DNA from 3 places in the Rhizobium sp. Leaf341 genome. Region 3 is predicted to be linked to each of the others. Evidence: riboswitches for the same ligand, from Rfam matches in the RefSeq annotation. Region 3 holds a riboswitch; each other region holds the start of a gene.
What was found. Region 3 has a riboswitch for thiamine pyrophosphate ahead of thiC (phosphomethylpyrimidine synthase ThiC). Riboswitches for the same ligand answer to the same signal wherever they lie in the genome.
Positions count from the first base shown of each region.

Region 1 (8,014 bases), on a different contig from region 3:
GGTGGATCCGCGCTTCAATGCAGGATTACGTGTTGCGCAACTGGTCGATCGTTCGCGGCGGTACGTCTTCTGCGCAGAAGGCTCTCTTCTTCAATCTGCGGCGGCTGCGGGCAAAGCTTGCCCAAGGCAACAGCCAGTTGACGGCCCGGGCCGTCCATGAAGAAATCGCCTCTGCTCTCGGCGTCAGCCTTGCCGATGTCCAGACGATGGATGCGCGCCTTTCCGGCAGCGACTCGTCTCTCCAGGCCCCGATTTCGTCGGGTGACTCCGATAGCGGCGAGCGCCTTGATCTCCTCGCCTGTGCGGCGCCTCTGCCGGACGAGCAGGTCACCGACATGATCGACCAGGAACGCCGGAAGAACTGGCTCGGACATGCGCTGGAACAGTTGAACGATCGCGAGATGAAGATCATCCGCGCCCGCCGGCTGTCGGAAGACAGTGCAACCCTTGAAGAGCTAGGCGCGGATCTCGGCATTTCCAAGGAACGCGTTCGCCAGATCGAGACGCGTGCGCTCGAAAAGCTCAAGGTCGCCCTCGTTGCGCAGGCACCGGAGCTCGCGCTGACGGCGCACTGACCGCTCTATTTTCCTCACACGAAAAGGCCCGCCAACATGGCGGGCCTTTTCGTGTGTCTCGGATGGCTTGGCTGCGCGTGATTATTCCGAAATGATCTTCATGCGGTCGCCCGGCTTGATCGTCGAGGTGATCTGCAGGGCATTGATCAGCCGGAAGAGATCGAGCTTGCGGTCGGTGCCCATCATTCGGGCTGAAAGGGTCGCAAGCGTATCGCCCGGCGCGACGGTGATGACGCGGATGCGCAGCGGCTTCAGCGCGGCGGCCTCCTGCGGGTTCATGCGGCGGAAGGACGTGCGCAGCACATCCGCCGTCGGCTCCAGCGATGGCGTCCCCTTTGGCACCGCGGTCAGGAAACGATAGATCTGGGTGTCGATGCGCAGCACCGTCACGTCGAAATCCCAGCGATCGGCCGAAGCCCGCGCCGTCGCGGCTTCCAGCCCGTTGATCGTGATGGCGTGGATCGTGTCGGGCTGCAGACCGGTCACCCAGCCGCTTGCGATATAATCCGTCAGACTGCGATGCTGGGTATCGGCCACGCCGTCGAAGCGGATGGCCGTTTCGCCGGGACCTGTCGCGAGGACGGCCTCGGCCTTGTTGTCGATCTGGAACCCTGCGGGAACATCGAAGCGGATGCCGAGCTTGCCGTGCAGGAACGTTTGGCCGCGGACGTAGCCCTCCTGTGGGCTATCGCCATAGAGCAAGCCATCGATGCCATCGAGGAAATAGTCGCGACCGCGGTCGCCTGTCGTTCCCTCAGGGCCGAAGGCGCGGGCGTGGCGTCGGGCAAGCTCCACGCGCTGCGGCGCGTTCGGATGGCTCGAGAGAAAGTCCATGCTCTGGTCATTTTCCGGATCGACGGAGGAGAACCGGCTATAGGCGGCCATCGCATCGAGAAAGCGGGCTGCCGCATAGGGATCGTAGCCGGCTTCTCCCAGCATGCGCACTCCGATGACATCGGCCTGCAGTTCCTGGTTCCGCGAGAATGCAGCGAGCCGAAGCTTGCCGCGAGCAAGCGCCTGCTTGCCGGCGAGATCACTCGAGAGAACCTCCGAAACCACACGGCTGGCGATAACTTCGGCTTCCTCGCGCTGCTGCCGCTGGATGCCGTGATTGGCGGTGACGTGCGCCATCTCGTGCGACAGAACGGCGGCGACCTCCGAGGCATCGTCGGCGAGCGCAAGAAGGCCACGGGTGACGTAGAGATAGCCGCCTGGCAAGGCAAACGCATTGATGGCAGGGGAGTTGAGGAGCGTGATGCGATAGGACTGGTTCGGGTTCTCCGAAACGGCCGTCAGTGCGCCGGTGATCCGGGCAACCAGGCGCTCGGTCTTCTCGTCCTTGTATTCGCCGCCGTAGCTTGCAACGATACGGGGATGCTCACGGGCGCCCATTGCGGCACGGGGGTCGTTCTTCTGGACTTCATCGACAATCTGGGGCGTGGCGGACGGGGAGACGCTCGGCTCATAGCTCTGTTCGATCGCACTCTGGCAACCGGCAAGCGACAGCAAAGCGAGACCGGCGACGGACGCGCGCAGGGTGCCTGCAATGCCGCGGGTCGACAGGGATCCGCCGTTCCGCTTGTTCCGCTCTTTCACCGTCATGCCTCAGCCCATGTTCGCGTCCGGCAGCGTGCCGACCACACTTGCGGCAGTTCGGCAGAGCCGCCCTACATCCTGAGATACGCGCAATCGCTCCGTTTCCCAGAGCCCGATCTAGCCTATTCATGCGCCATATGCCTACTGCATAATTCCGCGGCCCTATCGGTTTTGCGGAAAAAGACGCAGACGGCCGTCCTGTTCGTCTCCGATGCGGGCCTGATGATATCGTCTCTTCCGGTGCCATAGGGCCGCGGTCAAATTGTGGCATGTGTCGCCCACGCGGCTCAGGACGCAGGTGGACGCGCTCCGAGAAAGCGTGCGACGACGTCGGGTTCCGTGCGCTGGAGGAACGTGCCGGCTTCCTCGTGCAGAGCAACCTTGCCGTCATCGAGAAACAAGACGCGATCGGCAAGGCGGCGGACGTCGTCCGCGTGGTGGGTAACGAGAAGGATGGTGCTCGCATGCTTCTCCTGCAGTGCTGCCAGCAGTTCGCCCATGTCCTGCCGCAGCGCCGGGTCGAGAGCTGCAAAAGGCTCATCCAGCAGAAGAAGCGGGCGGTTGCGCACCAGCGCCCGGGCGAAAGCTGCGCGCTGGCGCTCTCCTCCCGACAACGTCGGCGGAAGGCGCCCGGCAAATCCGGCAAGGCCGACGTCGTCGAGCGCGCTTTCGATCCGAGCGCGATCGGCGCTCGTCAGCTTCAGCGCCGGACTGATGCCGAGGCCGACATTCGTCGCGATATCCAGATGCGCAAAAAGATTGTGCTCCTGAAAGATGACCGAGACCGGACGCAGAGCGGGCGGACTGTCGGTCGCATCCTCTCCGAAAATGCGCAGACGACCGGAATCCGGCGTCTCGAAACCGGCGATGAGATTGAGCAGGGTCGATTTTCCGGAACCGGAGGCGCCCGTAATTGCCGTGATCTTTCCGCTTTCGATAGCGGCATCGAAGACCAGCGTCTGCGGGACAGGATGGCCCGGGAAGCGGACCATCACCTGTTCCAGGCGGACGGCGATCGGGGTTGGCGCGCTTGCTGGCCTATCCGGCTTCATGATGTCCCCTCCCGATTCTCCCGCGCGGTTCCAAGGCCCGCGGTGTTCCAAGGAATGTCAGGACGACGCAGACGAGACCGAGGAGAAGCGCAAGGCCGGCCGCATCCGTCGTGCGGTAGCTTCCCATGCGGCTGAAGAGCAGGAACGGCAGCGTGATCATGTCCTGCGACCCGAACAAGGCAACTGCCCCGAGATCTCCGAGCGAGAGCGCGGCTGCAAACGACAGTGCCATCAACAGCGGGCGCCTCAGACCCGGTCCGTCGACCAGCCGAAGACGCGACCAGCCGCGGATGCCGAGGCTTGTGGTAAGGCGGTCGGTGCGGGCGGCGTGCGTTGCGATGGCCGGAGCCAGCACGCGAACGACGAAGGGCAGCGCCATCAGCGTGTTCACGGCCGTGATGACGGCGGGCGCAAAGCGTGCGACATCGCCGAGCGGGCGCAGCACCAGGAACCATCCCGCCCCGATGACGACCGGCGGCACCAGAAGGATGAGCGACGTGCCGGCAGCAACGCCTCCGGAGAAGACCTGTGCGAATCCACCCGGCCGACGTGGCGATAGCAGGATCTGGCGGGTGGTCAGCATGGCGGTTGCAAGTGTGACGGACAGGACCGCGGAGACCGCGGCAATCGCGAGACTCGTCGCCGTAGCCCGGTGGACCTGCGGATCTGTGGCAAGCTTGAAAAGATCGGAGACGAGACCGGAAACAAGCACGGAGGCAAGCGGCGCCGCAACGAACAGGGCCGCCAAAGCCACGACGAAGGCGTCGAAGAGGATAAAGATGGACGATCCGCTGTCGAAGCGACGCACCGGCCGGCCAGTCGTCGGTGCCTCGGTGGCCGGGGGGGTCAACCAGCGGAGAAGGATGAGGAGGAGGGCGGTGACGGCGATCTGCAGAGCCGACAGGGCGATCGCCCGAGACGGATCGAAGTCGAAGCGCAATGCCTGATAGATCGCCACCTCCAGCGTGCTCGCCGCAGGGCCGCCGCCGAGCGTCAGCACCAGCGTGAAGCTGGTGGCGCAGAGCATGAAGACCAGGCCGGCGACGCCGGAAAGAAGGCCTCGAATGACAGGCCACTCGATGAACCGGAAGAGCTGGACGGGCGACAATCCGAGATTGGCGGAAACCAGCCAGTACTCGCCGGGAATGCGCTCCAGTCCCGACAGGAGAAGCCTGACGGCGAGCGGCATGTTGAAGAAGACGTGCGCGACGAGGATGCCCGTCAGACCATAGATCGCGATGGGTCGGCCGAGATCGAGCAAAGCCAGGAGGTCGTTCGCAATGCCTTGCCGCCCCCAGATGCCGACGATGCCGAGGGCTGCCACCAGCGCCGGCAGGCCGAGCGGCAGCGCCATCAGCCTTACGATCCATATCCGGCCCGGAAAATGGCGTCGACGGGCCAGCGCCAGAGCAACGGGAATGGCGAAGGCGATGGACAGGAGCGTGGAAAGGCCCGCCTGGGCCAGCGTGAAGCGCGCAACCCGCCAGAGATAGGCATCGAACATGTCGCTCGTTGCGCCGGCTCCGGCGGAGATGCCTTCGCGAGACGCGGCGAGCGACAGAGCGACGATGGCGGTGCCGACGAACAGCACGATGCCGGCGAGGCCCGCAACGCCCAGTCCGGATGTCAGGCGGCGCGTGTGACCGCCGCCTTGGAGGACGAGGCGCGGAGGATCGGCGCGCATGGCCCGAGCGCGCTTTGTATTGGCGCGCATCGGCAGCTCAGTTCCGGCTCATGGCGGACAGCCATTCGTCGATCCAGGCCTTGCGGTTTGCAGCGACCTCGTCCGAACGCATGAGGAAGGTCGTCTTCGGCTGCACGAGTTTGCCGAAGGCGTCCGGCAACGGCTCCCCGGGCTTGCCCACCGGCATCATCCAGTTCGTGGTCGGCAGGATCGCCTGTGCCTGCGGGCCGGTCAGGAAGGCGAGAAAGGCCTTGGCGAGTTCAGGATCGCGCGCGGCCTTCGTCATGCCGGCCACCTCGATCTGGATGTAGTGACCTTCGGCAAAATCCGCCGCCTGGTAGCGGTCGCTGTTTTCGGACACCATGTGATAGGCCGGCGAAGTCGTGTAGGAGAGCACCATCGGCGCTTCGCCCTTGGTGAACAGGCCATAGGCCTCCGACCAGCCGGGCGTGACGGTCAGGATGCGATCCTTGAGCTTCTTCCAGGCGTCCGCGGACTGGTCGCCATAGACGGATTTCACCCAGAGGAGCAGGCCGAGACCCGGCGTGGATGTTCGCGGGTCTTCGATGATGATCTTGTCCTGCCCGCCGCCTTCGACGAGCTCCTTCAGGCTCTTCGGCGGGCTCTTCAGCATCTGGGTGTCGTAGACGAAGGCAAAGTGGCCGTAATCATAGGGCACGAAACTATCATCCGAAAAGCCGCCGGGGACAGTCAACGCCGATGTGTCGAGACCATGCGGAGCGAAGAAGCCCGTGGCCTTGCCTTCGGCAACGAGATTGGTGTCCAGACCGACGACGACGTCCGCCTTGGCGGCAGGGCCTTCCAGCTTCAGCCGCGTCAGGAGTTCCACGCCGTCGGCGACGCTGACATAGGTGATCTTGCAATCGCAGGTCTTCTCGAACGCTTCCGCGATCTTCGCGCCAGGTCCCCATTCGCTCGTGAAGCTTTCATAGGTGTAGACCGTCAGCGTCTTTGGCTCGGCGGCTTCGGCATCGACGATGCCGAGCAGGGTGCCGCCAGCGAGAAGCAGGGTTGTCGTGGTCATCGAAAGCCATGTAAAGCGCATGCGCGTCTCCTTCAAAAAACGTGTTCAAGGGGGATAGCGCTTGCGAGCCGTCTAATCCCTCCGCCGGTGCAAACCGGATCAGGTTCCGCGGGTTGGCGTGTCGCCTCTCAGCCGGTCTTTCGAAACGACGGGTCGTCGCAGAAAGAAAGGCACCCCGTTAGAGCATGGAAAGATCTAGCCCTGGTCCCGCAGATTGGCAAGATGACGCAAGCGCGACAGACAAGCAGATGAGCGCGCGTCCCATATCTTTCGGGCTTTCACAGCCTTTCACCTTTGCCTCTGCGGCAGCTTCGCGCTATGGCAGCGCGATGACCGCAACTGCATTCACCATCCTGCTCGGCGGGCCCTTGACGATGACCGACCGGCTCGCCGCGCAGCTTGCCGGAACCCGCGTGATCGCCGCCGATGGCGGCATGCGACACGCGGCGGCCATCGGCCTCGCGCCAGAGCTCTGGGTCGGTGATTTCGACTCGACGCCGCAGGCTTTGATGGCCGCCTGGCCCGACGTGCGGCGCGAGCCCTATCCGCCCGCCAAAAACGAGACCGACGGCGAAATCGCCGTGGCGGCGGCACTGGAACGTGGCGCGCGGAAGCTGGTTCTCGCCGGCGCGCTCGGGGGCGAGCGCAGCGATCACGCCTTCCAGCACCTTCTCTACAGCCTGCATCTTGCCGAAACCGGGCTCGACGTCCTCCTGACCTCGGGCGAGGAGGAGGCGGTGCCGCTGCTGCCCGGCATCACGGAGGTCGCCTTGCCAAGGGGCTGCCTGTTCTCCATCTTGGGTCTTGATACCCTAACCGACCTCTCCATTGCCGGCGCGCGCTATCCTTTGAGCCGTTTCGCGATGCCCTTCGGCTCATCGCGCACCATTTCCAACGTGGCGGAAGGACCCGTACAGCTGACGCTTGGCGCGGGCCGCGCGATGCTTGTCGCCCGCCCTCTCGACATGACAGGAGCCTGACCATGGCGCCGCCCATTCTCAAACTCGACGATATCGTCCTGACCTTCGGCGGTACGCCACTGCTCAACGGTGCAGCGCTGCAGGTCGAGCCAGGCGATCGCATCTGCCTTGTCGGCCGCAACGGCTCGGGCAAGTCGACGTTGCTCAAGATCGCCGCAGGCCTGATCGAGCCACAGTCGGGCGAGGTGTTTCGCCATCCGTCGTCCACGGTGCGCTATCTGGAACAGGCGCCGGACTTCGGCGCCTATACCACGGTCCAGGCCTATGCCGAGGCAGGGCTAGGGCCGGGCGACGATCCCTATCGTGTGACCTATCTGCTCTCGCATCTGGGGTTGAGCGGCCAGGAGAATCCGAACGATCTCTCCGGGGGCGAGGCGCGACGTGCGGCGCTGGCCCGGGTGCTTGCGCCCGAACCCGATATCCTGATGCTCGACGAGCCGACCAACCATCTCGACCTGCCGACTATCGAATGGCTGGAAGGCGAGCTGCAGAAGACCCGGAGTGCCCTCATCCTCATCTCCCACGACCGTCGCTTCCTGGAGAAGGTTTCGACCGCCACCGTCTGGCTCGATCGCGGCACGTCGCGCCGGCTTGACCGGGGGTTTGGTCAGTTCGAGGCCTGGCGGGACCAGGTACTGGAACAGGAGGAACTGGAGCAGCACAAGCTCGGCAAGCAGATCGAACGGGAAGAGCACTGGCTGCGCTATGGCGTGACCGCCCGGCGCAAGCGCAACATGCGCCGCCTCGGCGCTCTGCAGGATCTGCGCTCCAACTATCGCGGCCACAAGGGACCTCAGGGCTCGGTACAGGCGAGCGTTTCCGACGCGCAGGAATCCGGCAAGCTGGTGATCGAGGCCGAGAAGATCGCCAAGGCTTATGGCGCGCGCACCATTGTTGCGCCGTTCTCTATCCGGGTGCATCGCGGCGACTGCATCGGTCTCGTCGGTCCGAACGGTGCCGGCAAGACCACGCTTCTGAAAATGCTCACCGGCCAGTTGAAGCCGGACGAGGGCAAGGTGAAGCTTGGGACCAACCTCGAGATCGCGACGCTTGACCAGAAACGCGAAGACCTCAATCTCGAG
Region 1 covers NZ_LMPE01000002.1:88,166-96,179, reverse strand. The annotation lists gene ASG03_RS00445 (RNA polymerase factor sigma-32) at 1-575, shown strand, start outside; gene ASG03_RS00440 (M48 family metalloprotease) at 657-2,177, opposite strand; gene ASG03_RS00435 (thiamine ABC transporter ATP-binding protein) at 2,459-3,163, opposite strand; gene thiP (thiamine/thiamine pyrophosphate ABC transporter permease ThiP) at 3,210-4,907, opposite strand; gene thiB (thiamine ABC transporter substrate binding subunit) at 4,945-5,952, opposite strand; TPP riboswitch at 6,012-6,140, opposite strand; gene ASG03_RS00420 (thiamine diphosphokinase) at 6,282-6,932, shown strand; gene ASG03_RS00415 (ABC-F family ATP-binding cassette domain-containing protein) at 6,935-8,014, shown strand, end outside.
Region 1: linked by a shared signal. The riboswitch ahead of thiB (thiamine ABC transporter substrate binding subunit) and the one ahead of thiC (phosphomethylpyrimidine synthase ThiC) in region 3 are both predicted to bind thiamine pyrophosphate.

Region 2 (8,014 bases), on a different contig from region 3:
TGACAGGCAGATCGGGGCTGAGGCGGCGGATCGCTTCGCGCAAGGTGCGGAGCCCGGAAAGCCCGACCGGCGGATCCGGATTGACCTTGGAAAGGGTCTCGAACACGCCGCCGATGCAGGCATAGGTCGCGGGCGCTCGACCCGCACGGTCCGCATCGGCTTCCGTCTTCACGGTCAGCCCGATGATGGCCGTCCCGCCCAGCAGACGCCGTGCCGTCTCCGCATCCATGTCGTCGGCACCGAGGTGCACCCCGTCCGCACCGGCTGCGAGCGCCACGTCCACCCGGTCGTTGACGACGAAGGCAACGCCCGTGCCGGCAAGCGCCTCCCGGATGGACGTCGCCCGCTCGACCATGACGCGCGTCGATGCCGTTTTGTCGCGATACTGGATCAGGGTTGCGCCATTCCGGGCGGCGGCCCGTGCCAGGTCCGGCAGAGGCGCGATGTCGGCGAGCGATGCATCGACGATCGCGTTGAGGCGATTATCGACGCCCGATGAGGTCATGCTGGTCATGGTGGATCCTTGCAAGAGGAAGAATGTCGGCCTCGCCGACGGCGGCGAGCGCGTCGAGAAACAGCGGCGCGAAGGTGCCGGGCCCCTGTGCCCTCGACGCCGCCAGTTCGGCCGCGACGCCGGTAACCGCGAGAGCGGAACCGGCCGCCGCCAGCGCATCGGGCTCGGCGGCGAGAAAGGCTGCGATGACGCCGCCCGAGAGGCATCCGGTGCCGGTGACCTGCGCCATGAAGGGATGCCCGTTGGCGATCTCCACGCAGGAATGGCCGACCTGCAGCCGATCGACCGGACCGGTCACGATCCGCAGGATGCCGGGCGTCTCGCCGATCAACGCCATCTCGGCGCGGTTGCCGCGCACGACGGTCGGGCGAAGCGCGATCAGCTCCTGTGCGAAAGCGAGCCGGGACGGCGAGTAATCGCAATGGACGGGATCGACGATCCAGGGTTTACCTTGTGCCCGCGCCACCGCGACGCCGAGCCGGATCGCCGCACGCCGTTCCGCGTCGAGCGTGCCGAGATTGACGGTCAGCGCATCCGCACGGGCGACGAAGCTCTCGACCTCTTCGAGCGACCCGGTCATCGAGGGCAGGCCACCGATGACCGTAATGCCGTCGGCCGTGAACTTCTGAACCACGGTGTTCATGAGACAGTGGACGCGCGGACGCGCCTGCCGCACCCGCGCCAGGATATCCGCAGCGATCTGTGCACTAAGGCCGGTCATTTCAGCTCCACGGCAATTTCGGCGACATCCGGCGCTTTCGCGATCAAGCCCTCATCCTTCATGAAGGCGCCGAAGCGGGCATAGCGGCCCGTGTCGAGCGCCGCGGGACGCTTGGCGAACCGTGGCAGCGTGTCGAAAAAGGCGGTGCGGTTCAGCTCGTCGTCGAGGTTCGGATAGGCTTTGGCAAACACGGCCCAGGCCTCGTCCGGATGGTTGGTGAGAAAGATGGAGGCCTCCTCGACGGCTGCGAGGAAGCGCGGCAGCCGATCGTCCGAAAGGAGATCCCGATGCGTGACGAAGACGAGTTCGTCATAGGTCGGGATGCCGTGCTCCTCGAGGAAGAAGGCGCGTCCCGGATGACCCTCGAGCTTCATCTGGGTCAGCTCGAAATTGCGATATCCGCCGATCGTGGCATCGACGGCCCCGGAAATGAGCGACGGCGACAAGGAGAAGTTGACGTTGACGAGGTCGACATCGTCCTTTCCGAGCCCTGCAGACGCCAGCATGCGCTGAAGCAGCACGTCCTCGAAACCCGAAACCGAGTAGCCGACCTTGCGCCCCTTCAGATCCTTCAGGCTCTTGATCGGCCCGTCGGCGAGAACCGTCACCGTGTTCAAGGGTGTTTCGACCAGGGTCCCGAACCGCACGATCGGCAGGCCTGCTTCATGGTCGCGGTAGAGATTGGGCTGGTAGTGGATGCCGATATCCGCCTGCTTGGCCGCGACCAGCCGCGGCACGACCGACGGGTCGGCGGGCGGCACGAGCTCGACATCGAGCCCGGCCTTGGCAAACAGCCCCTTTTCCTGCGCGATCACCAGGGGTGCGTGGTCAGGATTGACGAACCATTCGAGCAGCACGGTCAATTTGTCGGCGGCTTGAGCGGAGGTGGTCAGAAGACCGGTCATGGCGAGCATCGTCGCGACGAGAAGGCGGATCATCAAGATCTCCAGGATGAGACGGTTTCAAAGGATTTGGGGGCCCGCCGCGGGCGGTCGCTCTCGCGCGCCCAGGGCGCAAGGCGAGACGTGAGGATATCGACCAGCAGGCGCAGGATGAGGGTTATGACGGCCAGCACCGCCATGGCGGCAAAGACGGTCGCGGTCTGCATGCGGGCATTGGCCTGCACCATGACAAAGCCGAGGCCGGCCGACGCCCCGACCCACTCGCCGACCACGGCCCCGAGCGGCGCCAGCGGCGCGGCGACCCGCAGGCCGGAGACAAGGCTTGGAAGCGCGAGCGGTGCGCGCACCGACACCAGCGCCTGCCAGTGCGTGGCCTGCGTCAGCGACACCGCGTCCACGATGTCCCGCTCCGTCCGGTTCAACCCGTCCGCAAAGGCGGAGGCGACGGGGAAGAAGATGATCAGCACCGTCATCGCGACCTTGGACGCCATGCCGAAGCCGAGCCAGACGACGAGGATCGGTGCGAGCACGAAAACCGGCAGCGCCTGGAGAACGAGAATCGTCGGCCAGACGAACGGTCCGAGGCGCGGATGCGCCGCAAGCACGAACGCCGTTCCCGCGCCGAGGGCCGCACCGGCCACGAGCCCGATCAGGATTTCCGAAAGGGTCACGAGGCTCTGCGCCATCAGGAAGGCGGGCTGGTCGCGAAACACCGCGACAACGGCCAGCGGCGACGGCAGCAGATAGGCCGGCGGCGAGAACGCGGCCGTGCCTGCCTGCCACAGCAGCACCAACACACCGAGCCCCAGGGCCGCATGCAGGGCGCGCACGGCTAGCCGTTCACCTGATGCGGCGGGAAAAGCGGACAAACGGGCGGCAGCATGAGCGATCTCCACATCGGCGACGGAGATCCAGGCGAGCGGAGAAGAGAGAAAGGGCCGTGGGCGGACACCTGTTTTCCGTTCCTACGCCGGTATGACCCGGATCAGGTTCATAACGGTTCGGCTTTCGCCATCTCAGCCCCTTGAAGGACACCCGTCGGAATGCCGCTAACCTATGAAAACAATGGGGTTTTTGTCAACACCCTTGTGCTGCGGAGCTGTACGCACTCGCCCATCAGTCTGAAACTGCTCATTTTAGTGCTCATTTTGCTCCCGCCCAAACACGCCGTTTAAAGCCTAAAGACAGGAAGTTGCAGTAATTCGAAATGATTTTGTATAACAACAGAATTTAAAATCATTTTTTAAATTCATTTTCCCAAAAAAATGCTAAATCCCTCACCGTAATCGGTAATTTTCTGCTGCTTTCGCTTCGCTTCTTCCTCAAGACGATGCATTCCGTCTCGATTCTCTGCTATGATGCTATGATGCTATGATGCTATGATGCTATGATGCTATGATGCCTTTCTATAGGTTTTGATCGCTTGATAGAGACCTCTAATGTAATGTTAAACTTCAGGGTCGATTGCCATTGATCAGTATCACAGAGACAAAGTAGGTGAGATCAGAGCCGCTTCTTACGCTCTTCGACTTCAACGCCAATGGATCGTCCGATAAGCCAGCCGATTAAAGCGAAGACGATGAGCGCCACGCCTCTACCTGATATCGCCCCGCCACTTGATGTAATCCCAAATCCGGGAATGAACAGGGCGATGAAGATGCCGATGACCATGCCCGTAGAGGCGCATCGGCGACGGGTCGATGACCAAGCAAGACGAGCGACGATTTCATTCATGCGGACAACCTCACGTTTGCTGCATGATGACCGGAGCGCTTGTGCAGGTAAAGCAATTGCGGATGCTGCAATTTTTTTCCGGCTAATGGCGGCTACAGCAGGAAAAAGATTTCCTATATGAGTCAACAGTTGCGGGATTGTCGTGGGCGCATTGGTTTTGATTGCCATTAATTGCCACATATTGACATTATGGCATTTCCAGCATACATATTTCCGCGTCTGCACAGATCGACTGAGGTTTCTCGCGTAGAGACTGATAGTGCGGATGTCGTCGGTTAATTCCGGTCACTTGCTTATGGCTGTGGGCTCTTAGGAGTTTGACTTAGTCGAGGATACCATATGGGGGGCGGCACAAACCGTCCCCCGCCTTTTTTAGCGGTATCGGATATTTTTCTTCGTGTGATGTGCCAGTCTTCCAAACGGCATTGATGTCACAACCCCTACTCTCTCATCCTTCACATAGGCACTTTCGATATGTGCGTCGAGATAATGGGATGGGCCGTCTATCGGCTGAACGTCCGAGTTTTTCAGGCTGAAGAAGACGCAATACCGCTGCGATGATCCGTTACGAATGAATAGCTGGAAAACGTGCTGGTTTCCTTTGGTAGTTGTACTTACCCTTGTCGTGGGCTTTGACATCACTGAGTTGATGATCTCGACAAGCCTTGGCGTTTCGATGTACCGCTCAGGGCAGAACACCCGGGTGTGATGCGGATCATACACGAGCACATCATCAGGACCTGCTTCATCAGGATCAACCTGTCGAGAGTAACAATGCGGGCTGTAGCGCACCCATACCTTAAACTGGAAGGGCGGATAATCAGGCTCGGTCCACGAAAAGTCATAAGACCGTTGGTCCAAATGCGATAAATCGTTGATGGTATTCCGGTAGAAAATGGTTTCGTGCGGCATAATTAGATGTCTCTAAAGTGGCGAAACCTCTATGCCACACAATCAGGGGCCTGACATTCTCTGATATTGGGAAGTACAGTGTGCTCGCGGCAAAAACCCGTGGGTGATGACGTTTCCCGAAACCCCGCAAGCCTGCCTTGCAAGCCCGCAGGCGCGCTTCAGCCCGGACGCGGCCAGTGCCGGATGCCGCCGGTCATCGTTTCCAACAGCTTCGACAGTTGCAGCACCTTGAGATCGGCGAAACGGGGGCCTACGATCTGCAGGCCGATCGGCAGGCCGGAGATGGAGAATCCCGCATTGATCGACGCCGCCGGCTGTTCCGACATGTTCCATGGGACGGTGAAGGCAATGTGCTCGAACGGCCGCTCCGGATCATTGGTCGGCGAGGCCCATTCGGCCGGATAGGAAACGATCGGATTGGTGGGCGAGATGACCGCATCCACGGTCGAAAAAAGACGGGCAGCGGCCCTGCGCATTTCCATCGTCTGCCCGAATCCTGCGACAGCGTCGACGCCGGTGACCGCGGCGCCCTTCTCTGCCCAGGCATAGATGTAGGGCAGGATCGCCGCCCGGCGTTCGGATGGGAGATCCCCGATATCGCCCCAGAACTTCGCTCGCCAGAAATGGTCGAGACCATCCAGCATCGCCCGCGTCAGGATTGGCCCGACGTCGAAGATCTCGGCCCCTGCCGCCTCGAAGTGCCGGGCCCCAGTCAGAACAGCGGCCTTGACCTCCGGCTCGGCTTCAAGACCGCAGCCGGCATCCAGCATCACGCCGATCCGCATGCCCCTGATGTCGATGTCGAGGTCCATCCAGTCGATGGTGTCCGGCGGCAGGCTTGTGGCATCCCGCTGGTCCGGCCGCGAGAGCGTGGCCATGGCAAAGGCGGCGTCTTCCACCGTGCGCGTCATCGGTCCGGCGCAACGGCCAACATAATAGGGGTCGATCGGGATACGGCCGTTGCTGGGCTTGAAACCGAAGAGCCCCGTCCAGCCGGCCGGCAGGCGGACCGACCCGCCGATATCCGTGCCGATGTGCAGAGGACCGTAACCCGCGGCACCGGCCGCAGCCGCACCGGCGCTTGATCCGCCGGGGTTCATCTCCGTATTCCAGGGATTGCGGCTCAGGGGATGAAAGCTCGACAGGCCGGAGGAGAGCATGCCGTAGTCCGGACAGGTGGTCTTGGCAAAGAGGACGGCGCCATCCTCTCTCAGTCGCGCGGCGACCGGCGCATCCGCTTCCGCGGGTTTCAGCACGGTGGCGGCGGTGCCGAGCGGCACAGGCGTGCCCTCCGTGGCGATCAGCTCCTTGAGCGTCACGGGAATGCCGTCGAGCGCGCCAAGCGGTTCGCCTTTCCGCCAGCGGGCGGTGGACGCCGCGGCCTGCGCGCGTGCCGCCTCCGGGTCATAGGCGTAGAGCGCGGATATGGAGGGCTCGAACGCGGCGATCCGCGCCTCGACGGCCTGCCAATAGTCCGATGGCGTCAGGGAAAGATCGGCAAAACGGGCGCGCAACTGCACGATGGTGGCGTCGAGAAGGTCGGTCATATCGTCTCCATCATCCGGCTGTCTCCGTTTCCAGCAGAACCTCTGCCCGGTGGCAGGCGGTCTGCCGGTCGGGCATGTCTGCGCCGTCACGAAGGACGCGCAGGTCCGGTCGCTCCGTGGAACACCGCGCGACGGCGAGCGGGCAGCGGTTGCGGAAGCTGCAGCCGACATCGAGATCGATCGCCGTCGAAACCGTCAGAGGCGCGCGGTCGGGCCGACCGAACCGGGTGACGTCCGGCTCGGCCTCGGCCAGCAGCCGCGTATAGGGATGCAGCGGTCGCGCGAACACGGCCTGCGCCGGTCCGCTTTCCACCAGGCGCCCGCGATACATCACGCCCACCCGGTCGGCCACCGCGTCCACGACGGCAAGATTGTGGGTGATGAAGAGGATCGTCACACCGCGCCGGTCGCGCAAGTCCATCAGCAGGTTCAGCACCTGCGCCTGAACGGAGAGATCGAGCGCGGACACCGCTTCGTCGGCAACGACCAGCTTCGGCTCGGTGATCAGCGCGCGGGCAATCGCGATGCGCTGGCGCTGCCCGCCGGAGAACGCATGCGGATATCGCGCGGCATGATCCGGCGACAGGCCGACGGCCTCGAGCATCGCCGCAACCCTGTCCCGGCATTCGGCCCGCCCCGGCTTTCCGTCCAGCACATGCAGTGGCTCGGCCACGATCCGACCGACCGTCTGTCGCGGATCGAGCGAGCCGAACGGATCCTGGAACACCATCTGGAAGTCCCGCCGCCTGCGTTTCAGCGCCCGCGCCGGAAGGGCGAACAGATCCTCGCCCTCAAACAGGACGCGGCCGGAGGTCGGCCGGTCGAGTGCCATCACCAGACGCGCCAGGGTCGACTTCCCGCAGCCGGATTCGCCCACGATCCCGTGGATCGTGCCGCGCTGCACCGTCATGCTGACCGCGTCGAGCGCGCGGGTCACGTGCCGGCCGGTGAAGGGCCCGCCACCGGCATAGTCGCGCGACAGATCGCGGATATCGAGAAGCGGCGTTTCGATCACGGCGCCCTCTCCCCATGCGCGCGGATGCAGCGGACACCGCGGCCGGGCGTCGCTCGCGTCCAGGGCGGCTCGTCCGCATGGCAGGCGTCGATCCGGTCGGGACAGCGGTCGGAGAAGCAGCAGCCGGCCGGGCGCGCGGCGAAGGAGGGTACGGTGCCCGGAATTGTCTGCAGCCGCCCGCCCTCGGGCTGGCGTCGAGGAACGGCGCGCAGCAGACCGCGGGTATAGGGGTTCAGAGGCTTCGTCAGAACGTCGCGGGTCGCCCCTTCTTCGAGACGCCGGCCGGCGTAGAGAACGAGGGTGCGTGCGCACATGCGGGCGATGACGCCGAGATCGTGGCTGACAAGGATGAGGGCCATGCCGGCGTCGCGCCGAAGATCGTCCAGAATATCCAGCACCTCCGCCTGCACCGTCACGTCGAGCGCCGTCGTCGGCTCGTCCGCGATCATCAGAGCGGGCTTCATCGCCAGCGCGATGGCGATGCCCACCCGCTGGCGCTGGCCGCCGGAGAGGGCGTGCGGATAGGTTTTCGACAGGCGCGCGGCATCCGGCATCCGCACGCGGTCAAGCAGCACGATCGCCTCCTGTCGCGCCGCCCGCCAGGAAAGCCCCTGCTGGATCACCATCCCCTCGGCGATCTGGTCCCCCACCGTCATGGCCGGATTGAGC
Region 2 covers NZ_LMPE01000015.1:884,170-892,183, forward strand. The annotation lists gene thiE (thiamine phosphate synthase) at 1-514, opposite strand, end outside; gene ASG03_RS18800 (hydroxyethylthiazole kinase) at 483-1,235, opposite strand; gene ASG03_RS18805 (ABC transporter substrate-binding protein) at 1,232-2,173, opposite strand; gene ASG03_RS18810 (ABC transporter permease) at 2,173-2,967, opposite strand; TPP riboswitch at 3,083-3,186, opposite strand; gene ASG03_RS21590 (hypothetical protein) at 3,641-4,039, opposite strand; gene ASG03_RS21595 (hypothetical protein) at 4,244-4,783, opposite strand; gene ASG03_RS18815 (amidase) at 4,942-6,330, opposite strand; gene ASG03_RS18820 (ABC transporter ATP-binding protein) at 6,341-7,345, opposite strand; gene ASG03_RS18825 (ABC transporter ATP-binding protein) at 7,342-8,014, opposite strand, start outside.
Region 2: linked by a shared signal. The riboswitch ahead of ASG03_RS18810 (ABC transporter permease) and the one ahead of thiC (phosphomethylpyrimidine synthase ThiC) in region 3 are both predicted to bind thiamine pyrophosphate.

Region 3 (8,014 bases):
CGACCGGCGCTGCAATGCGCCGGACGCGTCTTCGGAACGGAGCCCCGCATAACCCTGGACGATTCCCTGGACGACCCGGCATGTCCGACGTCCTGATCGCGGGCAAGGAGACCGCCTGAGACCGCTTGCATGATGGCAGAGGTCACGGCCTCCGCAGTGTGCGCCCCTTCGCCCGGCGACAGCCCGCCGACGAGTGTTTCGACACGTCGCGGCGGAGCGTCCTCCGCGGCGTGCTGTCAGTTCTTCGCGATAGCAGCGATCGTCCAGGCCAAGCCGCTCTGCACGATGTGGTATGACGTCTTGTCGGCTGTCCCTGCCGTGAGGCCAGCATCGTGTTTCCTTTCAAGCTGCCGCCGGTCGAGACGAGAGTGGCGGCATCGATGCGGTCCGGGAAGTCCAGGGCAATCTGCTGGGTTATGAACGATCCCATGGAGGGACCGACCACGGCCGCCTTGGAAATTCCGAGCGCATCCATCAGGTCGATGGCGTCCTGCGCGAACTGCTTGATGGCAAAGCATGTCTTTGGTGCGTTCGGGCAGTCCTTGCCCGCGGGCATCCCGCTTCCGCCATGGCCGCGCTGGTCGAGAGCGACGATCCGCAGGGTGGGATCCAGCGCCCGCAGGGCCTCTATCGTCGGCAACCAGGTGAGCACCGAGTCGGTCAGGCCGTGCAGCAAGACGATGGTCCGCCCGCCCTTCGGCCCGATATCGAGATAGGAAAGCGACATGCCGTTTGGCAGTTCGATTCCGCATTTGGTGTCGATGCTCTCGCCGCAGGTCGCGGTCGCGGCATCGACGTGCGAAGCGCCGAACATGAGACACGCGAAAGCCATCAGCAGGCACCGGATTTTGGTGGAAGTCTCCTTTCAGCGGGCAACGACGACAGCTCCAGCCGGCGACTCCGGCCGGAATCAGGCAAGCGTCCATGCAGGCGCGTCACGGTGTCGGATCCCGACGTCGAGCCGGCGCCCTGGACCTTGCTGCTCCACGCATCCGGCCCGGGCATTCTCTATTTCACAAATCGTGGCGCACCGACGTCGAGGAGGGCGGGATCGAAACCGACGTCCTGGACGGCCTTTGCCATCGAACCGTCGGCGTGCTGGTGTGCAATGCTGAGATCGAGGGCCGTCCCGAGCGAAGTGTTGCCCTTGGTGTAGAGCACGGTGGTCTGTGGCGGCAGGACGGTCGCCTGGATGCGATCATCGGGTTCCGCGATCCTGATGGCGATGCCGGGATACGCCCCTTGAGCCTTCTGATTGTAGCTTCCGGCGTTGTAGCCGAGGAACCCGACGTCCAGACGGTCGGCGGCGAGATCCTGTGCCAAGGCCACCGGGGTCGGATAGAGCTTGAGGTTCGAACCGAACAGCTTTTGCAGGTCGCTGACCCAGAAGAACCCGGTGACGGTCCCTGCCCTCTTGCCGAGGGTCGCCGCGATGGTCGTGTCGCCCGCCTTCGAGTAGATCCCCATGTGGTCGATATAGAGCGGCGCGGATTGGTCCAGCACCTGCCGGCGCTTTTCCGTGCGGTTCCAGCTCCCGATCGCGACGTCCGCTTTGCCGGAGATCACCGACTGGATCGTCGCGGCCGGATCCATCACCTGCGTGACGACGTCGAGGCAATGGTCGGTGGCAAACCGCGTGACGATCTGCGGGTCGATCCCCGTGATCGTCCCGTCCGGCGATGCGAAGGTGAAGGGCGGATAGTCGTAGGCGGCGACCGTCAGCTTGCCCGGCGTGATCGTGGCGATCCGTTCCGCACAATCTCCTGCATGGGCAGCATGCGGTAGGAGAAGCGACAGGACGGTGGAGAGGACGAGAGAGGGTTTCATGCCGTGTCTCCGTGATGCGGCCGGGACCCGTCCGCCGTTGTGAACCGATCCGTGTTTTTCCATACTGTTCACGACGCAATCGAAAAATCAACCCGAAAATCTATGCGGATCTGCTCATATTCCAGCACTTCGAACGACCTGACGCAGCCGCCCCGACGTCTCCATCCATGCCGGCCAGGTAACGCACCAGAGGTAACGCGCCAGATTTGACGCGCCGGGGCCAACCGCCTCGCACGCCCGGCCGGAGGAGACCGTCGGGCAAGCGTCGTCGCGGTCGACGGCGTGTGGGCCGATCCGCTCAGGCCCCCTCGCCCCTTCCCTCTTCCCCGCCGCCGGCCGCCGGGACGGCAGACCCGACGCTCAGCGCCTCGGCGCGGATGTCGTGGGAGATGCGCATGGAACAGAATTTGGGTCCGCACATCGAACAGAACGGGGTGGACTTGTGGACGTCCTTCGGCAGGGTCTCGTCATGAAAGGCGCGCGCCGTGTCGGGGTCGAGGGAGAGGTTGAACTGGTCTTCCCAGCGGAATGCGAAGCGGGCCCGCGACAGGGCATCGTCGCGCAGCCGGGCCGCGGGATGCCCCTTGGCGAGATCGGCGGCATGGGCGGCGATCTTGTAGGTGATCACGCCGGTCTTGACATCCTTGCGGTCGGGCAGGCCGAGATGTTCCTTCGGCGTGACGTAGCACAGCATGGCCGTGCCGAACCATCCGATCATTGCCGCGCCGATGCCGGAGGTGATGTGATCGTAGCCGGGCGCGATATCGGTCGTCAGCGGGCCAAGGGTGTAGAACGGCGCCTCGCCACACACCGCGAGCTGTTTGTCCATATTGGCCTTGATCTTGTGCATCGGCACATGGCCCGGCCCTTCGATCATCACCTGGCAATCGCGATCCCAGGCGATGCGCGTGAGGTCCCCGAGCGTTTCCAGTTCGGCAAACTGCGCCGCATCGTTTGCATCCGCAATCGAGCCCGGTCGCAGCCCGTCCCCCAGCGAAAAGGACATGTCGTATGCCCGGGCGATCTCGCAGATCTCCGCAAAATGCGTGTAGAGGAAATTCTCGCGGCGATGATGCAGGCACCACTTCGCCATGATGGATCCGCCGCGCGAGACGATGCCCGTCACCCGGTTGGCCGTCAGCGGAATATAGGCGCGCCGAACGCCGGCATGGATGGTGACGTAATCCACCCCCTGCTCCGCCTGCTCGATCAAGGTGTCGCGATAGACCTCCCAGGTTAGGTCCTCGGCGACGCCGTTGACCTTCTCGAGCGCCTGGTAGAGCGGCACGGTGCCGATGGGCACTGGCGCATTGCGGAGGATCCAGTCGCGGATGTTGTGAATATTGCGCCCGGTCGACAGGTCCATGACCGTATCGGCGCCCCAGCGGATCGCCCAGACCATCTTGTCCACCTCTTCCTCCATGGACGAGGTGACGGCGGAATTGCCGATATTGGCGTTGATCTTCACGAGGAAATTCCGGCCGATGATCATCGGCTCGAGCTCGGCATGATTGATGTTGGCGGGAATGATCGCCCGGCCCGCCGCGATTTCCGCGCACACGAATTCCGGTGTGACAAGGTCCGGTATGGCGGCGCCGAAACTTTCGCCATCCCGCCCCGTGCTATTTCGGGCTGCACCCTCGCCTCCCCCTTCCCGCTGCATCTGCCGGCCGAGGTTTTCGCGAATGGCGACGTATTCCATCTCCGCCGTGATGATGCCGGCACGCGCATAGGCCAACTGCGTGACCGCCCGCCTGCCCGATGCCTTCAAGGGAGCAACGGGCGTCGGAAAGGCCGGCGTCAGACGATCGCCGGCGGCAAAGCCGTTGTCGGCAGCCGTCACGGCCCGGCCGTCATAGGCGACGACATCGTTCCGGGCGCGTACCCAGGCGTCGCGCAAACGCGGTAGGCCGCGCGCGATCGAGATGCTCTGGGCGGGATCCGTATAGGGCCCGGAGGGATCGTAGAGCGTGACGGGCGGCTCGTCGGCATCGACGTGCAGCGATACCGCGCGCATCGGCACGCGGAGATCCGGGTAGAGCGTTCCCGGCGTGAACACCTTTGTCGAGGCGGGCAGCGGGCCGGTGGTAACGTGGGGAAGGCAGGATCGGTCGACAGAGGTCATGGCGAGGCGCTCCAAGGGTTGGAGACCCGGTCCGGAACGGCAAGGGGAAGGGGCGCACAGCCGGTGCCGGACGAGAACGCCCGAACGTCTGCCTGCATCGCACCGTCCCTCCGCCAGTATGAACTGGATCAGGTTCAACGGGTCCCTGCGCGCGCTAGCAGTATCTCAGCCCCTTGCCGGGACCCCCCTGGTGAATATGCGCAACCTTGCATGGAGCCCGCGTGGCGTCAAGGGCGTCCCCGCAGCGCCAGACGGGCGGGGGCAGCGCGTTCGATCACGACCGTGAATCAAACAGGGCGGATCGATTCATAAGTCTCGTTGGACCTTGGCCTCCCTGCGCGCGAGCATGCGGGCATGACGCTGTCCCGCTACCACCTGCATCTCGAGCGCTGCGATCCCGCACGCAACATGGCACGCTTCTACGCCCTGTCGCTGGAGCCTTCCTTGTTCGGCGACGTCGTGCTTGTGCGGCGATGGGGACGGATCGGTGCGGTGGGTCGCTCGCGGTTGGATGTCTTCCCGGACGAGCAGGCAGCTGTCTGCGCGATGATGGATCTTCTGCGGCAGAAACGGGCGCGCGGCTATGCCGTGGGGCAATGGGGTGCCGGCCGGGGTCAGCGGCGGCGGGCGTGACGCGGCGATAGCGAGTTGACAGCTGTCAACTTTGTCCCCGGGAATGCGGGATGTCGTTCAAAGTTGACAGCTGTCAACTTCCCGCTCTCGCAAAAGTCCGTCCGGTTTGCGGGGATGCGAATGCCAGAAATGCCATGCAGATCAACACGCGACGACGCTTTTTCTCCACGGCGTGCGGTGGCGCTTTACCCTCGCAGCACAGGAAGCAGACAGGCAAGGAACGGTGCTGTGGACAGGAGGGGCTTGCAAAAATGGCTGGCGCAGAAATCGCTTGACGCGACTCGCATGCGGCCTCAGCTTCTAACGCCAGATGGCGAATATCAAGGCCGCCGGCGTAACGGACTGCCTCCTCTGTATATAGGGCGGCGCAACGTATACCCTGAAGGTCGAGAATCGCTGGCAGGGCGGCGGCGCGTCCACCCCTGAGCCCGATACGCATCATCCGTCGGTCGCGCCTCCTGCGCAAGCCGGCAGACAGCAAGGAACGAGACACCATGGCCCAACCGGCCCCCACGACACGCACCGGCCCGAAAGACGAGGCGCCGGCGCCCTCGGCGGATCTGACGATCGCCGCGGACGCGAGCGCGCTGTCGGAGCAGCTGAAGGCGATGCGCGAGCGGCTGTTTCCGCCGACGTCGACAAAGACGCTGCGGCCGTTTTCCTCCGGCGAGGCGGCCAAGCTGATCGGCGTGTCCGACGGCTATCTGCGCCAGCTGTCGCTCGCCGGGGAGGGGCCGCAGCCCGAGACGGGGGTCGGCGGCCGTCGGTTCTATTCGCTGGCCGACATCAATGCGCTGCGCGTGCATCTGTCGGACCAGGCCATGGCCAAGGGGCATGTCGCCAAGGCGCGCGGCTATCTGCCGCGGCGGGATGCCGACGCCGGCGAACGGCTCCAGGTCATCTCGGTCACCAACTTCAAGGGCGGTTCGGGAAAGACGACCTCCGCCGTGCATCTGGCGCAATATCTGGCGCTCACCGGCCACCGGGTGCTGGCGATCGACCTCGATCCGCAGGCGTCGCTTTCGGCGCTGTTCGGCTACCAGCCCGAGCTGGACCTGACCGGCAACGATACGCTCTACGGCGCAATCCGCTATGATGCGGAACAGCGGCCCTTGTCCGACGTCATCCGCCAGACCTATTTTCCTGGGCTCGATCTCGTGCCCGGCAATATCGAGCTGCAGGAGTTCGAGCATGTGACGCCGCAGGCGCTGGCGGATCGGCAATCGGGCCGGGAAGGGGGCGTCGACAGCGGCCCCCTGTTCTTTGCCCGCATCCAGGCGGTGCTCGGCACGGTGGAGGCGGATTACGACGTTGTCGTTATCGATTGCCCGCCCCAGCTCGGCTATCTCACCCTGTCGGCGCTCTGTGCCTCCACCTCCGTCATCGTGACCGTGCATCCGCAGATGCTGGACATCGCCTCGATGAACCAGTTCCTGTTCATGACGGCGGATCTTCTGTCGGTGGTGCGCGACGCCGGAGGCACGCTCAACTTCGACTTCCTGCGCTATCTCGTCACCCGCTTCGAGCCGAACGACGGGCCGCAAGCCCAGATCGTCGGCTTCATGCGGTCCCTGTTCGGCGAACGCGTGCTGACGGCGCCGATGGTGAAGTCCACCGCGGTGTCGGATGCGGGCCTGACGAAACAGACGCTCTACGAGGTCGGGCGCGAAAACTTCACCCGGGCGACCTACGACCGCGCGGTGGAATCGATGAATGCCGTCAACAGCGAGATCGGGGCGCTGGTGCATGCGGTGTGGAACCGCTGATGGCGGCGGGAACTGCGATCGGACCCTTGCGGCGCGCCTCCATGGCGGGCGAGACGCAGGGTCGGGGCTTGGAAAGGACGGGACGAATGGCGGCGAACCGCAAGAGCGAACTGAAGGCATTGTTTGGCGGCGGTCTGAGCCCCGCCGATGCGTCTCGCATGACCGAGGCGCAGAAGGCAGACGCGCAGAAGAGGGACGCACAGACGGGAGACGCGGCGAAGGGGGAGGCGGGCCCGGCCGCAACCGACGGCCGGATGTCTAAGGGCCTGTCGTCCGGCACGTCTGCGGGCATGGCCCCCGAGCGGAAATCGGCCGAGGCTGCCGGCGAGGGGCGACCGGGCGGATCGGGAGCCGCTACGCCCGAGGGGGCTTCACCCGTGCCGCCGGCGCGCAGTGCGTCCGGCGCGGTCAAGGCCATGGGGCTGTCGCTCAACGCCATCACGCGCGAGGCCGAGGAAGCCCGCGTGCTGCGCCAGGCGCTGTCGGAAGGGGAGCGGGTCGTCACCGTCGATCCCGCCCGCATCGAGGCGTCCTTCGTCGAAGACCGCCTGATGATCGAAGGCGTCACCGACCCGGATTTCGAAACCCTGGTGGAGAGCGTGCGCGAATCCGGCCAGCAGGTGCCCGTGCTCCTGCGGCCGCATCCGGAGAAGCCGGGCGTCTACCAGACCGCCTATGGTCATCGGCGCATCCGCGCTGCCGCCCGTCTCGGCCGTCCGGTCAAGGCGATCATTCGCGCGCTGAGCGATGACGAGCTGGTTCTGGCCCAGGGCAAGGAAAATGCCGAGCGCCGCAATCTCTCCTTCATCGAGCGGGCCCTCTTTGCCCAGAACCTCGCCCAACGCGGCTTCGATCGCAAGATGATCGGCGAAGCGCTGGCGGTGCAGAAGAGCGAGTTGTCGCGCCTGATGCAGGTGATCGAGAGCGTGCCCAACAACTTCGTCCGGTTCATCGGCCCGGCGCCGAAAGTGGGCCGCGAGCGCTGGATGAAGCTCGGCGAGATCCTTTCCAAGGATGCCCGGCAGGTGCAGGGCATCGACGTCGTCTATTCCGACAAGTTCCGGGCGGCCGACAGCGACCGGCGGTTCCAGATGCTCTTTTCCCACCTCGACGCCATCGGCAAGCCGATGAAGGTCAAGCGGAGCGCGGCCGTCCCCGGCCAGCCGGCAGACCCGGCCTCAGGCGAGGGCGCACGACCGCTGGCGGATGCGCGCGGCCGGGTCTTTGCCCGACTAAGGGTGGAAGCAGGCGCAACGCGGATCGAGTTTGCCGAGGACACGCCGACGGCCTTCATCGAGGCGGCGACGGCGCTCCTCGTCGAGGCGCATGAACGCTTTGCGCTGGAGGAGGCCGGCGACAGCTGAGCCCGACGCGCATTCCCTGTTTCGCCCTTGCCGGTTTTAAGGCGGGGGCGGTGAAGGCGACCGGAGAGCCGGGAGCCGATCGGATCTGAACCAGAAAAGGACGACCAAGAGAGCAAGAAAAAAGGCCCCCAAAACGTCACCGTCATGGAAGCCCTCTTCAATCTAAGCAGTTCAAGAGAATCACTTCCGACCAGCAAAGTCAAGAGTCAGCGGCATAAATGCCGATCGGCGGAGCTATGACCGGGACATCCCGGTGCTGCGGCAAAGCCCTCTGATCTCGAGGCCATCGACGCCCGAAG
Region 3 covers NZ_LMPE01000014.1:889-8,902, forward strand. The annotation lists gene ASG03_RS14310 (alpha/beta fold hydrolase) at 143-832, opposite strand; gene ASG03_RS14315 (substrate-binding periplasmic protein) at 1,009-1,827, opposite strand; gene thiC (phosphomethylpyrimidine synthase ThiC) at 2,126-3,952, opposite strand; TPP riboswitch at 4,040-4,151, opposite strand; gene ASG03_RS14325 (WGR domain-containing protein) at 4,307-4,585, shown strand; gene repA (plasmid partitioning protein RepA) at 5,080-6,351, shown strand; gene repB (plasmid partitioning protein RepB) at 6,642-7,715, shown strand.